Regions from separate parts of the Dorea sp. AGR2135 genome, predicted to be linked through region 2. Evidence: predicted binding sites of a transcription regulator. Region 2 holds the regulator's gene; each other region holds the start of a gene.
The links. The regulator HrcA, encoded in region 2, represses chaperone genes, less so after heat shock. The targets are predictions, from matches to a motif close to TGTTAGCACTCNNNNNNNNNGAGTGCTAACA.
Positions count from the first base shown of each region.

Region 1: the regulator HrcA is predicted to act here: its motif matches at 2,502-2,532, upstream of htpG (molecular chaperone HtpG).
Region 3: the regulator HrcA is predicted to act here: its motif matches at 1,910-1,940, upstream of G593_RS0107680 (co-chaperone GroES).

Region 1 covers NZ_ATVU01000003.1:166,007-171,812, forward strand. The annotation lists gene G593_RS0103460 (hypothetical protein) at 1-183, shown strand, start outside; gene htpG (molecular chaperone HtpG) at 276-2,330, opposite strand; gene G593_RS0103470 (Ig-like domain repeat protein) at 2,763-4,685, opposite strand; gene G593_RS0103475 (protein kinase domain-containing protein) at 4,670-5,806, opposite strand, start outside.
Region 2 covers NZ_ATVU01000020.1:27,132-32,937, reverse strand. The annotation lists gene G593_RS0112445 (replication-associated recombination protein A) at 1-628, shown strand, start outside; gene G593_RS0112435 (hypothetical protein) at 735-1,028, shown strand; gene hrcA (heat-inducible transcriptional repressor HrcA) at 1,282-2,325, shown strand; gene grpE (nucleotide exchange factor GrpE) at 2,376-2,978, shown strand; gene dnaK (molecular chaperone DnaK) at 2,992-4,869, shown strand; gene dnaJ (molecular chaperone DnaJ) at 4,985-5,806, shown strand, end outside.
Region 3 covers NZ_ATVU01000009.1:59,521-65,326, forward strand. The annotation lists gene groL (chaperonin GroEL) at 1-1,521, opposite strand, end outside; gene G593_RS0107680 (co-chaperone GroES) at 1,590-1,874, opposite strand; gene G593_RS0107685 (hypothetical protein) at 1,995-2,333, opposite strand; gene codY (GTP-sensing pleiotropic transcriptional regulator CodY) at 2,337-3,122, opposite strand; gene topA (type I DNA topoisomerase) at 3,186-5,267, opposite strand; gene dprA (DNA-processing protein DprA) at 5,341-5,806, opposite strand, start outside.

The DNA.
Region 1 (5,806 bases), on a different contig from region 2:
TACTATTCTGAGGAAGAAGTAGATCGTGCTCTTGTAGAATTGATGGAAAAATACGCTGCTGCACCAACTTATGGTGCACAGACAACGGTTACCGTTTCTCTGAACTTCAAAACACTGTCAGCGGCCGGTGCCGAAGATTCTGAGATCACTTCATTAATTGATACCATACTTCCAGTAGAATAGAGCATTCAGAATAAAACTGTATAAAAGAACCTGCCCCAAAATTGTGAGGCAGGTTCTTTTATACTTATATCACTATGGATCCAATATTGAATCTATTTTGTCAGAAGCATCATAATATCATTGCTTCTCTGAACAAATGCTGTCATCTCTTCTGGATTTAATGGCTTATGTGCCAGCATAGCCAGATCATACAACTGCTTGCAGATCAAAGATGTATTTTCTCCATCTTCATGTTTCTGCACATACTGTACCAGTGGATGATTTGCGTTCAGGATCAGGGTATTCTCTCCACCCATATCCATTCCCATGGAATCCATTCCATACATCTTCATCATCTCCTGCATACGGCGGCTCTGCTCTGATAATGTCATAATAGAAGCTACATTGCTGTCTTTCAGTTTCTCAACTTTCACATCCAGCTTGTCATTACCAAGCTCTTTGCGGAATGTTGCAGTCAGACTGTCTACAGTCTTCTGGAATGCTTCCTTTTCGTCTTCAGCAACTTCCTCTTTTGCATTATCTGTAACATCTGCATCAATTCTCTGGAACTGAACATTCTGATAGCGCTGCTCAAGCTGTGTAATGAATGGAGAATCAATGTTGTGTTTCAGCACAACTGCATCCTGTCCCTGTGCACGGAACATATTGATATACTGACTCTGCTGAATCTCATCTGTTACATAATAGATAGTTGTCTTCTTCTCTTCTGCATTTTCCTCGGCATTGTCTGGTGCTGCATTTTTATCGAGTTCTTTCAGCTCTCCCCCATTTGCTTCTACGCAGTCTTTCAGTGTCAGATATTTTCCATCGATATCCTTAAAGAGAACTGCATCTTTCATCTTGTCACAGAACTTCTCATCTTTCAGACAGCCAAATTTTATAAATGGACTGATGCTGTCCCAGTATTTCTCATAATCTTCACGTTTTGTCTTGCACATACCTGCAAGCTTGTCTGCAACTTTCTTGGAAATGTACTCAGCAATCTTGCCTACAAATCCATCATTCTGAAGAGCGCTACGTGATACATTCAGTGGAAGATCCGGACAATCAATAACTCCCTTTAATACCATCAGGAATTCTGGAATGACTTCCTTAATATTATCTGCAATAAATACCTGGTTATTATACAGCTTGATCGTTCCTTCAATAGAATCATATTCTGTATTAATTCTCGGGAAGTACAGGATACCTTTTAAGTTGAACGGATAATCCATGTTCAGATGGATCCAGAACAACGGCTCTTTATAATCCAGAAATACTTTGCGATAAAACTCTTTGTAGTCCTCATCACTGCACTCATTCGGATGTTTTGTCCAGAGCGGATGAATATCACTTAAGGATTCCGGACGCTTTTTAATCTTTACTTTATCTTTTGCAGGTGATACTTCTACAACTTCTTTTTCACCATTTTCATTCTCTTTTTCTTCGGTCTTGGCATCTTCATGAATGTGCTCAACAACCTCATCGTCCTCTTTCAGGTCTGCCTCGTCAATTGTCTCATACTCTGGCTCTGCATTTGCCTTTGATAAGAAAATCTCTACCGGCATAAAGGAACAATACTTCTGGATAACTTCTCTTACACGATACTCGTTCGCAAACTCCAGACAATCATCGTTCAGATACAATGTAATCTCAGATCCTACAGTCTGCTTGTCTCCTTCTGTCATCTCGTATTCCGTTCCACCATTACTTACCCAGCGTACCGGTGTTGCTCCGTCTTTGTAAGATAATGTGTCAATATGAACTTCATCTGCAACCATGAATGCAGAATAGAATCCCAGTCCGAAATGACCGATCATATCGTCTTCTGTTGTCTTGTCTTTATATTTTTCAAGGAACTCTGTAGCTCCTGAAAATGCAATCTGAGTAATATATTCTTCAACTTCCTCTGCTGTCATACCAAGACCATTATCAATGAACTTCAAAGTCTTCTCTTCCGGATTCACTTCTACATGAATTGATGCCTTATAATCATCCGGTAACTGGTATTCACCCATTACATCCAGTTTTTTCAATTTTGTAATGGCATCACAGCCATTGGAAATCATCTCTCTGACAAAAATGTCATGGTCAGAATATACCCATTTTTTAATAATTGGGAAAATGTTTTCACTGCTGATTGAAAGACTACCTTTTTTTGCTTCCATTCTAATCACTCCTGTTTCTGATATTTTAAGCTGATTTAATCATTTGTGTTTTTGATGCCAGGGATAAAATCGAAACCTACATGAACTTACTCATAAGTAAGCAAATACAAAATCTTGAAATCTCCCCGATTAAATCTATGATAATCCCTTGCTTTTTAAAAGTCAATAGAAAATCAGCACTCTTTTTCATCGAGTGCTAACAATTCTGTGAATTTTATTAAGAAATAATAAACTTCCTTACGTTCATAGTTTGTTCATGTTTATTTTAAAATTCTTTCATCTCTTTAACATTGTTTCTCCACAACTCTTACATATAATAAAATCATCAACAACAGAAGTTCAGTAATACATTTTGAATAAACTTTTTCATAATACGTGCCGGGTGCCGCTTAGCGGTTACCCGGCATCCTCCCTTTTATGAACCTTTATATATTATTCTTCGTCTGCCTGTTCCTCTTTCGCACTGTCTTTTTTGCGTCTACACAATACCACACCAGTTATTATTAATAGTATTGTTATTATACTTCCAATCACAATCCATTTCAACATGGCAAAATGACGGTTTTCTTTTTCTCCTTGCCGATTTTTCTGCTCCTTTTCTGTCTTTCCAGATAATATTTTTTGAATTGGCGCTGCCGCCTTTTCCAATATCGTCTTCTCTGGAACGATTTCAAATGATATATTTTCTTCTGCTTCATTCCCTGCCAGATCCGCTGCTGTCACGCTTACTTCATATTCGCCTGGATTTGTAATCTGAAATGTATACTTCCCGTCTTCTTTTTTTAATGTCTGCCTTTTTCCATTAATCAACACTTCTTCTATCCAGTCTTCTTTTTTTCTGGAATCTACTTGAAAGTTCAGGAGCCCTTCATACTGTGCCCCTTCCTCTACCTGATAAAACTGAATCTTCGGAGGTGTGTGATCTATTACGAATTCCGCTCTTGCCACCGCTTCATTTCCTGCGGCATCTATGGCATTTACCTGTAGTGTATGACGCCCCTCCGTATCAATCTCTGTCCCAATCGGATATAACCTTCCGTCCATCTGGATCTGATGGACAAATGTCGTAAAGTCCTTGATAAATACATCCACCGGATAATCCCATGAAAACTTTTTCAGATACTTCCCCTGCAGTTCGTCCACCATCTTTATCACTGGATTCTTAGTATCAATCATAAATTGCAGGAAATGTTCTGACTTCTGTTTTGCCTTATCCACAGCCTGTACACTGGTTTTATAGATTCCATCTTCCTGAAATGTCTTTACAAGACTTGCGGATCCGTTCTTTAAACTCCACTTTTCTTCCGAATCTATGACCTCCGTTTTTTTCTCTCCTTCCGGTTTTTCATAATCAATCACTGCCCGACAGCTTTCTAATTTATTTTCATCAGTTGCCTGGTATTCTATCGTCACGGGCTGACTGGTAATCAGATAATCGGCTGCCCCTGTTAAACTTACTGTCGGTGCCAGACTGTCAATGAATAACTTCTGCGTTTTCTCCGTTTTATTACCTGCCTGATCTGTGACAGTCACTGTTACCGGCACACCTTCTCCACTTTTTGAAGTCTGTGTGATTAAAAACTCTGACTGATTCTCCTTTGATTTTCCAATAATTTTATTCCCAACATAACATGTAACCGTATCAACCTGGCTTCCCCATGCACCATCTTCTGATACCACACGAATCCACGCTTCCTTCTGATACCAGGTAGAAAATCCTTCCGGCGCCTCCAAGGTCACTGTCGGACTTTGTGTATCTATCCGTATTTCTATTGTCTCATCATATTCCGGAATCACATTGCCTTCTTCATCTTCCATAAAGACATGTAAAATATTTTTTCCTTCCTCAAATACTTCACCCTCAAGAGAAATCTTGGTTTTCTGCTCTTCTGCTTCTTGTGATACTATGTATTTTATTCTCCCCTGTAACAAAGTATCTTCCCTATGTTTTAATTCGTACACAGTTGTTCCATAGGCGCCATTATGTGTGATCATAACGGACGGCTTTGATAGATAATATCCATTCTTTCCATCAGCCTTGGGGATTTCCAGCTCATATCTCTTAATCTCGGGCTGCTCCGGTTCCTTGTCTTTGTCTTCATCTTCCCCTCCTGGCTTCTCTTGTTCTTTATCCCCTTCTTCCCCTCCTGGCTTCTCTTGTTCCTTATCCCCTTCTTCCCCTCCTGGCTTCTCTGGTTCCTTGTCTTTTCCATTAGTTCCATCTAAATTTTCCGATTCTGTTGTCTTTTTCATGTTTTTTTCTGCCTCATTCTGCGCATAAATAACTGCCTGCTGTGTATAAATCATTACCAGGACTAACATCAATAACGCTCCGGTTCTTATCTTCCTACCCATACATTTTCTCCTTCCATGACTATTCCGTATTCCTGTGCCAATTTTTGAAATTCTGTTTCTTCCTTAATTTCCGGGATTTGATTCAAATACTCTTTTACTGTCTGTGCACAGATTTCTCTGGAAATATCTGAATCTGAACACTGCATACGCATATAAAGAATTCTAAGCTGCTTTGAATCTTTTAATTCTTCCGCTCCTTTCCTGCATATTTCAAGTGCCTGATCTTTTAAGCCTTTTTCTCCCTGTATTTTCACAAGCTTCTGATAAATATCTTCTTTCTTCGACTCCTCTTCCCACTCAAGCATATCTGTATACATTTCCAAAGCCATATCCCAGTCTCTTGCCGTTTCAGCCGCAGAAGCCATATAAGAAGTACATTCTTTTACCAGTCTCTCCTCTGGCTTCTCATCCAGAATTTTCTTACCAATTCTTAAGATTGCTTTTGCATGTTCTTCCGATTCCTCCACTGCATAGCCCCGAATCAGACATCGCTCATAATCCAGCCTTGAATCGTCCGGCATCCACTCCTCGATTTTCCTGAATATGTTCTCTATTTTCTTTTCATTTGCATATTCCTTTTTCTCATTGCTGCTCTCTTTATCTTCTATCCCAGCCACATACCGCACTAATGCAGCCAGATTTTCCGACATCTGATCTTCCCTGGCATCTTCAAATGCCTGAATACTTTTTTCGTAATCTTCCAGCTCCAGAAAATACAATAATCCCATGGATCTCTGCGCTTCTACGAATGCTTCGCGCTCTGAAACTTCTGACATATTTAAACCGTCTGAACTTTCCATCTTAAGTTCTGTGTTCTTCTCATCTCCTTTTTTCTGAATGACCCGGACACTTACTGCGGCTACGAATACACAAATACTTATCATTGCCATAACCGTTCTTTTTTTCGTCCATATTCGTCTATCTTTACTTTTCTTCTCTGTTACATTTGGAATTTCTTTTTGAATTTCGGACATCTGCTTAAATGCCCGTTTTGAATGCCCATCCAGGCATCTGGATATTATTTTTTGAAACTTTACCGTCTCCCGTCTGGTTAGTTCCGGGATCGGATCTGTTACTGACAACAGGTACTGAATTGTCCTGCCTAGTCCGTATATATCTAA
Region 2 (5,806 bases):
AAAGATCCATATTACACTTGACGTGGCGTCCGAGTGCATTCAAAAACGTGTAGTGCGCTATGACAAGACAGGAGACAATCATTACGATACAATCTCTGCATTTATCAAAAGTATGAGGGGGTCAGACCCTGATGCGGCAGTATATTATCTTGCAAAAATGCTATATGCAGGGGAGGACGTGAAATTTATTGCCAGAAGGATCATGATCTGTGCATCGGAAGATGTTGGAAATGCAGATCCGATGGCGCTACAAGTGGCTGTGTCAGCAGCCCAGGCAGTAGAGCGGATCGGAATGCCGGAATCGCAGATCATTTTATCTCAGGCAGTGACATATGTGGCAACAGCACCAAAGAGTAATGCAGCAGTCAAAGCAATCAGTGCCGCTATGGAAAACGTAAGAAATTATAAAACTACGGTGCCGGCGCATTTGCAGGATGCTCATTATAAGGGTTCACAAAAACTTGGACATGGTGTGGGTTACAAGTATGCACATGATTATCCGAACCACTATGTGGAACAGCAATACATGCCTTCCGAAATCCAAAAAGCAAAGTTTTATGAGCCGAGTGACAATGGACATGAAAAAGAAATAAAAGAATGGATGGAGTTTTTAAAGAAGAATTCATAGAAAAGCTTGAATTTTTTATAGAGAAAACGTATAATCGAAGCAGAATCTGTACTGTCGTCAGAAATGTGGCGCCAGAGTGTATGTTATTATCAGGAGGAAAAATAAAATGAAGGTATACGATTCAGTAAACAAAACAGAAGTAGAAGTAGACGGAACACAGGGTCTTGTTGACATCATGGTATCTGGACGTCAGGTAGATGTTTATCTTAAAGGAGAGAAATCTGATGCAGATGGATATCTGACATGGGATGTTGAGCACTGGTCAAGCATTGACAAGCAGAGATTTATCCGCTGCTATTCTTACAAAGGAAGGGTTCTGAGCGAGTCTACAGGACACAACATCTACGATTTACAGAACGACTTCAAGCCAGAAGAGGCAGAGAAGATCGAGTTAAGCTAATATAAAAAATCAAAGTAGCTGAAAACAAAAGAATTTAAATCTGTAATAAAGAAACTGACAGATGCAATTTTTCCCAATTGCATCTGTCAGTTTCTTTCGTATAATGGAAAGATTATTTTTTTTCATATTTATTTCACAAAAAAAGTAAGAAATGTTGTTGACAAAAGTCAAATCGAGTGATACATTAATAGTCGAAAGGTGTTAGCACTCCAATATAATGAGTGCTAACAAATCCGAAAGAAGGAGGCATATGATGATTCAGGAACAGGAACTGAGCGAACGAAAATTAAAGATCCTTCAGGCAATCATTAAGAATTATCTGGAGACAGGCGAGCCGGTGGGTTCCAGAACAATTTCCAAGTACACGGATCTGAACTTAAGTTCAGCAACCATTCGTAATGAGATGGCGGATCTGGAAGAACTTGGATATATTTTACAGCCTCATACGTCTGCCGGACGTATTCCTTCGGATAAAGGCTACAGACTCTATGTAGATATGCTGATGGAGCAGAAAGAACAGGAACTAAGTGAGATGCAGGAACAGATGCTTGAGAAAGCAGATAAGATGGATCAGCTTTTGAAACAGGCAGCAAAAGTTCTGGCGAACAGTACAAACTATGCGACACTGGTTTCTTCACCGATGAACAATCGCAACCGGATTAAGTTCATACAGCTTACGATGGTTGATGAGGAACAGATGATTGCAGTGATCGTGCTTGATGGAAATGTGATCAAGAATAAGATTATACATGTAGATGAGCCAATCAACAATGAGAACTTGTTAAAACTCAACATGCTTCTGAACACAACACTTAATGGCATGTCTATAGAAGAGATTAATCTTGGACTGATCGCGAGACTGAAAGAAGGAGCCGGAATCCACAGCGAGGTTGTGGGGAATGTATTGGATGCAGTCGCAGATGTTATTCAGGTCGATGAAGACATGCAGATCTACACAAGCGGTGCAACAAATATTTTTAAATATCCGGAACTCAGTGATAAGCAGAGTGCGCAGGAAATTATCAGTGCATTCGAAGAAAAGCAGCAGCTTACAGATCTCGTTACGCAGACCTTATCCAATGAAGAGAACACAGGCATTCAGGTATATATCGGAGATGAGGCTCCGGTGAAGACTATGAAAGATTGCAGTGTTGTCACCGCCACTTATGAATTAGGGGACGGTGTAAAGGGAACGATAGGTATTATCGGACCGAAAAGAATGGATTATGAGAATGTGTTAAAGTCAATGAAGCGTCTCCAGAGTGAACTGGATCAGATGTTTCATAAAGAGGAATAGAAAGGTGGAATTGATCCTTGGAAGATAAAGAAAAGAAAAGTCAGGAAGATATGGTAAAAGAAGCCGTAGAAGAGGCAAAGAAAGAAGCAGAAGCTTCAAAAGATGAAGCAGAAGAAGCCAAGACAGAAGAAGTTTCTGAAGAACAGGAAGCAGGGACAGAGGATCAGACAGAAGAAAAAGCTTCAAAAAAATTCTTCGGCAAGAAGGATAAGAAAGACAAAAAGGACGAGAAGATTGAAGAACTGACAGACAGACTTACTCGTCAGATGGCAGAGTTTGATAACTTCCGCAAACGTACAGAAAAGGAAAAATCCCAGATGTACGAAGTAGGAGCGAAAGATATCATAGAGAAGATTCTCCCGGTGGTAGATAACTTCGAAAGAGGATTAGATGCAGTTCCGGAAGAGAAAAAAGAAGACCCGTTCATTCAGGGAATGGAAAAGGTCTACAAACAATTTATGACAGTTCTGGAGAGCGTTGAGGTTAAGCCGATAGAGGCACTTGGCAATCAGTTCGATCCGAATTTCCATAATGCAGTGATGCATGTGGAAGATGAAAACTTCGGAGAGAATGAAGTCGCAGAAGAGTTCCAGAAAGGTTATATGTATCGTGACTCAGTAGTGAGACACAGTATGGTAAAGGTAGCAAATTAAGGAGGAATAGATTATGGGCAAAATTATTGGTATTGACTTAGGAACAACAAACAGCTGTGTAGCCGTTATGGAAGGTGGACAGCCAACAGTTATCGCAAATACAGAAGGAGCAAGAACAACACCATCAGTTGTAGCATTTACAAAGACAGGTGAGCGTCTTGTTGGTGAGCCTGCAAAACGTCAGGCAGTTACAAATGCAGAGAGAACAATCTCTTCTATTAAGAGAGAGATGGGATCTGATTACAGAGTAACAATCGATGATAAGAAATATTCTCCACAGGAGATTTCAGCTATGATCCTTCAGAAATTGAAAGCAGATGCAGAAGGATACTTAGGAGAGAAAGTAACAGAGGCTGTTATCACAGTACCTGCTTACTTCAACGATGCTCAGCGTCAGGCAACAAAAGATGCTGGTAAGATTGCAGGACTTGATGTAAAACGTATCATCAATGAGCCTACAGCAGCAGCACTTGCTTATGGACTTGACAATGAGAATGAGCAGAAGATCATGGTATATGACCTTGGTGGTGGTACATTTGATGTATCTGTTATTGAGATTGGTGATGGAGTTATCGAAGTATTATCAACAGCAGGTAACAACAGACTTGGTGGAGATGATTTCGATCAGAAGATTACAGACTACATGATTGCTGAGTTCAAGAAACAGGAAGGCGTTGACTTATCTACAGATAAGATGGCACTTCAGAGATTAAAAGAAGCTGCAGAGAAAGCGAAAAAAGAGCTGTCTTCCGCAACAACAACAAACATCAACCTTCCGTTCATCACAGCAACTGCTGAAGGACCGAAGCATTTTGATATGAATCTTACAAGAGCTAAATTCGATGAACTGACACATGATCTTGTTATGAAGACATCTGAGCCGGTACAGAGAGCTCTGTCTGATGCAGGAATTACAGCATCTGAACTTGGTCAGGTACTTCTTGTTGGCGGATCAACACGTATCCCTGCTGTACAGGAAGAGGTAAAACGTCTGACAGGTAAAGAGCCAAGCAAATCTCTGAACCCAGATGAATGTGTAGCACTTGGAGCATCTGTTCAGGGTGGTAAACTTGCCGGAGATACAGGCGCTGGAGATATCCTTCTTCTTGATGTAACACCATTGTCACTGTCTATCGAGACTATGGGTGGAGTTGCTACAAGACTGATCGAGAGAAATACAACAATTCCTACAAAGAAGAGCCAGATTTTCTCAACAGCAGCAGATAACCAGACAGCTGTTGACATCAATGTTGTACAGGGTGAGAGACAGTTCGCAAAAGACAACAAGTCTCTCGGAAGATTCCAGCTTGATGGAATCGCACCAGCTCCAAGAGGAGTACCGCAGATTGAGGTTACATTCGATATCGATGCCAATGGTATCGTAAATGTATCTGCAAAAGACCTTGGAACAGGTAAAGAGCAGCACATCACAATCACAGCAGGATCTAACATGTCTGATGATGAGATTGATAAGGCTGTAAAAGAGGCTGCAGCATTTGAGGCTCAAGATAAGAAACGTAAAGAGGGAATCGATACAAAGAATGAGGCAGACGCTTTAGTGTTCCAGACAGAGAAAGCTATCCAGGAAGTTGGAGATAAACTGGATGCTAACGATAAAGCTGGTGTAGAGGTTGACTGCAAAGCACTGAAAGAGATTCTTGAAAAAGTAAATATGGACGATATTACAGACGCTCAGATTGCTGAGATTAAAGCTGGTAAAGAGAAGCTTTCTGAAAGTGCTCAGAAACTGTTCACAAAGATGTATGAGCAGGCAGGAGCAGCTGCACAGGGAGCACAGGGAGCAGGTGCTCAGGCAGGACCAGAGGCAGGACCGGCACCGGATGGATTCCAGGGAGACGATGTAGTAGACGGAGATTATAAAGAAGTCTAAAGCATAAAAAGGCGGAATAATACCGCATCGAATGCGAAGGCTGTTCCGCGGAATGTGACTGAATTTTAAGGAGGTCAGGTTTCGCGGAACTTCCTTTTGTTAAGGAGAGAAAGTAATGGCAGAAGCAAAGAGAGATTACTATGAGGTTCTCGGCGTCAGTAAGGATGTCGATGAAGCGACTTTGAAAAAGGCATATCGTAAAGTTGCCAAAAAGTATCATCCGGATATGAATCCGGGAGATGCAGAGGCGGAGAGGAAGTTTAAAGAAGCTTCGGAAGCATATGCTATACTTAGCGACCCTGAAAAGAGACGTCAGTATGATCAGTTTGGTCATGCAGCATTTGAAGGAGGAGCAGGAGGAGCCGGCGGATATGGCGGCTTTGATTTTAATGGAGCTGATTTCAGTGACATATTTGGTGATATCTTTGGTGACATATTTGGTGGTGGAAGAAGCAGAAACCGCAGCCAGGGACCGATGAAGGGTGCAAGCATCCGTAAGGCAGTAAGAATTTCATTTGAAGAAGCAGTATTTGGATGTGAGAAGAAGATTGATGTAATTTTAAAGGATCCGTGCCCAAAATGTAATGGAACAGGTGCAAAACCAGGAACGACTCCGGAGACATGCTCAAAGTGCGGCGGAAAAGGTCAGGTTGTATACAGCCAGCAGTCACTGTTTGGGATGGTACAGAATGTACAGACTTGTCCGGATTGTCACGGAACTGGTAAGATTATTCGTGAGAAATGTCCGGATTGTGCCGGTACAGGATATATTTCCAGTAAGAAGAAGATTTCTGTCAAGATTCCGGCAGGAATTGATGACGGACAGAGTGTAAGAATTCGTGATAAAGGTGAACCGGGAGTGAATGGCGGACCAAGAGGAGATCTTCTTGTGCAGGTCACAGTATCCAGACACCCAATTTTTCAGCGTCAGGATGTA
Region 3 (5,806 bases), on a different contig from region 2:
TGTTGCGTTCTGAAGTGCACTTCTTGTTACTTTAGCCGGATCAAGGATTCCTGCCTCTACCATATCTACATACTCTTCTGTCAATGCGTTAAATCCTACGCCTGGTTCAGACTCAGATACTTTATTGATAATAACAGAGCCTTCCAGTCCTGCATTTGCAGCAATGTGGAATAATGGAGCCTCCAGTGCTTTGAGAACTACATTAGCTCCTGTCTTTTCATCACCTTCCAGTGTTGCAGCATATTTTGCTACTTCTTTTGCTGCATGGATATATGCAGAACCGCCACCGGAGATAATTCCTTCTTCTACTGCTGCTCTTGTTGCTGCCAGAGCATCTTCCATACGAAGTTTTGCTTCTTTCATCTCAACTTCTGTTGCTGCTCCGACACGGATTACCGCAACTCCGCCTGCCAGTTTTGCAAGTCTCTCCTGAAGTTTTTCTTTATCGAATTCAGATGTTGTATCCTCAATCTGAGCTTTGATCTGAGCAACTCTTGCCTGGATGGAATCTTTGTCTCCACAGCCGTCTACGATAACCGTATTCTCTTTCTGTACTTTGACTGATTTTGCACGTCCAAGCTGATCCATAGTAGTATCTTTCAGCTCTAATCCAAGCTCCTCGGAAATTACCTGTCCGCCTGTCAAAATAGCGATGTCTTTGAGCATCTCTTTTCTTCTGTCACCATATCCAGGTGCTTTTACAGCAACAACATTGAATGTTCCACGCAGTTTATTTACGATCAGGGTTGTAAGAGCTTCACCCTCAACATCCTCTGCAATGATCAGGAGTCTGGATCCTGACTGAACGATCTGCTCAAGTACTGGAAGGATTTCCTGAATGTTGCTGATTTTCTTATCTGTGATCAGAATATATGGATCCTCCAGATTAGCTTCCATCTTATCCATATCTGTTGCCATATATGCAGAAATGTATCCACGATCGAACTGCATTCCTTCTACAAGGTCAAGCTCTGTTTTCATTGTCTTAGATTCTTCGATTGTAATAACACCATCGTTAGAAACCTTCTCCATAGCATCTGCTACCATCTGACCTACTTCCTCGCTTGCTGCTGAAATAGCTGCAACCTTAGCAATCTGGTCTTTACCGTTAACTTTGCTGGACATATTCTTAATTGCCTCAACGGCTGCATCTGTAGCTTTCTGCATTCCTTTACGGAGAATGATCGGGTTAGCACCTGCTGCCAGATTCTTCATTCCTTCATGTACCATAGCCTGTGCAAGTACAGTAGCTGTTGTTGTACCATCTCCTGCTACATCATTTGTTTTAGATGCAACTTCTTTGATGATCTGAGCTCCCATATTCTCAAATGGATCTTCTAACTCGATTTCTTTTGCGATTGTAACACCATCATTTGTAATCAGTGGTGCACCAAATGATTTGTCAAGTACTACGTTACGTCCTTTTGGTCCAAGTGTCACTCTTACTGTATCTGCTAACTGATTTACTCCTGCTTCCAGGGCTGCTCTTGCTTCTGCTCCGTATTTAATTTCCTTTGCCATGATTAAACTGCCTCCTAAATTAGACTTTACTGATTTCACACAAAATATTTTAAATTAACAAACATTCCTTATTCGATGATTGCTAAAATATCATCCTGTTTCACAACAATATATTCTTCGTCTTCAATCTCAACAGATGTTCCTGCATATTTAGAATAGATAACCTGCTGTCCTACTGTTACGTTCATCTTCACTTCTTTTCCATCAACAGTTCCGCCTGGTCCGACTGCCACAACTTCTGCCTGCTGTGGTTTTTCTTTAGACTGTCCAGGTAATACGATTCCTGACTTTGTAGTCTCCTCAGCCACGATCTGTTTCAATACGACTCTGTCTCCTAATGGTACTAATTTCATATTTATTCCTCCTTGCTTTAACATCTCTTTTACGTTGTTAGCACTCATAAAAATAGAGTGCTATTAAAAACTCTAGGTATAAAATAGCACTCTCTTTCTCTTTTGTCAACACTCTTTTATTTATTTTATCTTGTTTATATTTTTTTCATAAAAGCCGTTTTGTACACGAAATACTAAGACTTTTCCGACTTTATTACAGTATCTTTCACGTATGACGCCCTGGCACCAGATTTCTTTTTTTTCACTATTGATCGTACATCTATATACTCCATCCAGCAAAAAACTTGTGATATCTGATTTTCCTGCAATTAAGTATATGTTATCTTCTTCCGAATCATACCGGATTACTTTACAATGATGAATGATTTCATCTTTTTCTCCATCTTCCAAAAACGTCCGCGTCATCTGAAGCAGCGCCGGACACTCTTCATACATGTTGTCCATTCTCCGATTTTTCAAAGTTTAACCTCTGTTCTTTTCTTCCTTGATGTGCTCCAGTTCTGTAAATACATAATCATTTACAACTTTGATATAAGTTCCTTTCATTCCTGATGAACGAGATTCAATCACGCCTGCACTTTCAAACTTGCGCAGAGCATTTACAATTACAGAACGGGTGATTCCAACTCTGTCTGCAATCTTGCTTGCAACCAGAATTCCCTCTGAGCCATCCAGCTCATCAAAAATATGAATGATTGCTTCAAGTTCTGAATAAGATAATGTACTGATCGCAGACTGTACAATGTGTTCTTTTCTTGTCTCCTCTGCACTTTCTTCGTTAACAGAACGGAGCATCTCCAGTCCTACAACTGTTGTTCCATACTCGCTGAGAATGATATCATCAATCTCATATGGTTTATCTACTTTGTAAATGAACAATGTTCCGAGACGCTCTCCTGCAATATTGATTGGTGTGATGATTGCCTGATATCCTCCGCTTGCCTCAGCAGAAAATCCCAGTGTCTGAAGATTTACATTCTCCTTTGTTGATAAGATACTAAGCAATCTCTCGTTCAACATACCATCAATATGCTCGCCAACCTCACAGGCAATCAGTTCTCCAATCGGCTGTACATTCAGGCACCGACTTTTTCCAAGCACCTTCCCTTTTTTACTGACTACCAGAACATTTGACTCCAGTATCTCAGTCAAGACATCACAAATGTCATTAAATACAACCTTGCTTGAATTATTGTTGTGTAGTAATTTGTTGATTTTTCTAGTTTTATCTAATAATTGTACGCCCATATGCAATTCCTCCATCTATGAGTGTATATTATCATACAATTCACGCTTATTCAATAAATTTCCTTAATTTTCTTTCTCTTTTTTTATACTTTCAGTGTAACCACATTGTTCATTGCTGCAAAGAAGTTTATTTCCTTTTTCTACCATATATTTTCCACACTGAGGACACTTCTTTTCAGACGGTTTTTGCCAGGACATGAACTCACATTCCGGATTATTTTCACAACCGTAATAGCGCCTTCCCTTCTTCGTTTTGCGAATTACTACATCTTTTCCGCACATCGGACATTTTACACCAATCTTTTCCAGATACGGCTTTGTATTCCGACATTCCGGGAATCCCGGACATGCCAGAAATTTTCCATGCGGACCGTATTTGATAACCATGTTTCTGCCACATTCTTCACAGATTACATCCGTTACTTCGTCCTCGATTTTTACCTCTTCCAGTTCTTCTTCCGCTTTTTTCACGGCTGCGTCCAAATCCGGATAGAAATTTTCAATAATCGTCTTCCATCTGACTTTTCCTTCCGCAACACCGTCCAGAAGACTTTCCATATTTGCCGTAAAACTGACATCCACAATACTTGGGAATGAATGCATCATTATATTATTAACAACTTCTCCAAGTTCTGTCATATAAAGGTTTTTATTTTCCTTCGCAACGTATCTTCTATTTATAATCAATGTAATTGTCGGTGCATAAGTACTTGGGCGTCCGATTCCCAGCTCCTCCAAAGTCTTTACAAGAGACGCCTCTGTGTAGTGTGCCGGCGGCTGTGTAAAATGCTGCTTACTGTCAAACTGTTTCAGAGAAAGTTCACTGTTCTCATCCAGTCCCTTTAAAAGCACACCCTTCTCGTCTTTTTCTTCTCCCGCCTCCGTATAGATCAGACGGAATCCTTCAAATGCAATCTTTGATGTTGCAACATTGAAACGATATTTTCCTGCTGCGATTTTTACAGAAGTGGTCTCATAAACTGCAGGCATCATACGGCTTGCAACAAAACGTTTCCAGATCAGCTGATACAAGCGGAACTGGTCACGGGACAAGGAATCCTTCAACATAGCCGGAGTGCGGGTAACATCCGTCGGACGAATTGCCTCATGAGCATCCTGAATCTTCTGACTGCCACTTTTCCCGGCGCCTTCTGCTGCCACATACTGGCTGCCATACTGCTCTCCAATATAGCTTCTTACATTCGCATCTGCCTCTTCGGAAATACGGGTAGAATCCGTACGAAGATATGTGATAATACCCACGGTTCCACTTCCCTTGACATCAACTCCTTCATAAAGCTGCTGCGCAATACGCATCGTCTTGGAGGTTGCAAAATTCAAAGCTTTGGAAGCTTCCTGCTGCAGTGTACTTGTCGTAAATGGGACCGGTGCCTTTTTTGTACGCTCTCCTTTTTTGATCTCACTCACTTCATAGTCCGCACCATCAAGCTCCTTTAAAATCTTATTCAAGTGTTCTTTCGACTCAATCGTCATCTTCTCTTTCTCTGTTCCGTAGAACTTCGCGATCAGAGGCTTTCTCTCACCTTTTACGTTCAGCTCTGCATCCAGAGTCCAGTATTCCTCTGGAATAAATGCATCGATTTCCGCCTCACGATCTGCTATAATGCGAAGCGCTACAGACTGCACACGACCGGCGCTTAAACCTCTCTTTACTTTGGCCCAGAGGAGTGGACTGATGCGGTATCCAACCACACGGTCCAGCACACGTCTCGCCTGCTGTGCATCCACCAGATCCATATCGATATCCCGCGGGGTCTTAAGAGATGCCTTCACCGCATTCTTGGTGATCTCATTGAAGCTAATACGATAAACTTTCTTATCCTCCAGTTTCAATGCTTTACTCAGATGCCAGGAAATTGCCTCTCCTTCGCGGTCCGGGTCAGTTGCGAGATAAACTTTATCTGCTTTTTTCACTTCTTTTCTGAGATTTGCAAGGATCTCACCTTTTCCACGTATCGTAATATACTTCGGTTCGTAGTCATTCTTCACATCTACACCAAGCTGACTTTTCGGAAGATCTCTGACATGTCCATTTGACGCAGCCACCACATAATTACTTCCCAGAAACTTTTTGATTGTTTTCACCTTTGCCGGTGACTCCACTATCACGAGATATCGTGCCATATCTGTATCTAACCTCCATGTTATCTGTATCGGGCAAATTCCCGTACACTATTTTCGTTCAAATGCAAATGTTTCATCTTACATCTGACATTCTGATTACATCTGACATTCTGACATAATAATTCTTTGCCGTTTCTTTTATATATCCTTCCATCTCCAGCGTCATAAGTGTCTCCATAAGAATCCGTGCATCAAGCCCGGTCTTCATCTGAATCTCACTTACATTTCTGGGGAACAAATCGAGACAACTATACACCACTTTTTCTGTTGTTTCAAGCATTTTTTCATTTTTTAATAATTCTGTAGAGTTTTCGGAAACCTCAATCTGCAGTTCTTTCAGGAATTCTTCCGGCGAGATCAATATGCCCGCACCTTGTCTGATCAGCCTGTGGCACCCCTGACTGAGAGTACTTGTGACAGGCCCTGGAAGAGCATATACGTCCCTCCCCTGTTCCAGTGCCATATCTGTGGTAATCAAAGATCCGCTTTTTTCTTTCGCTTCCATCACAAGCACTACATCTGCCAATCCACTGATGATA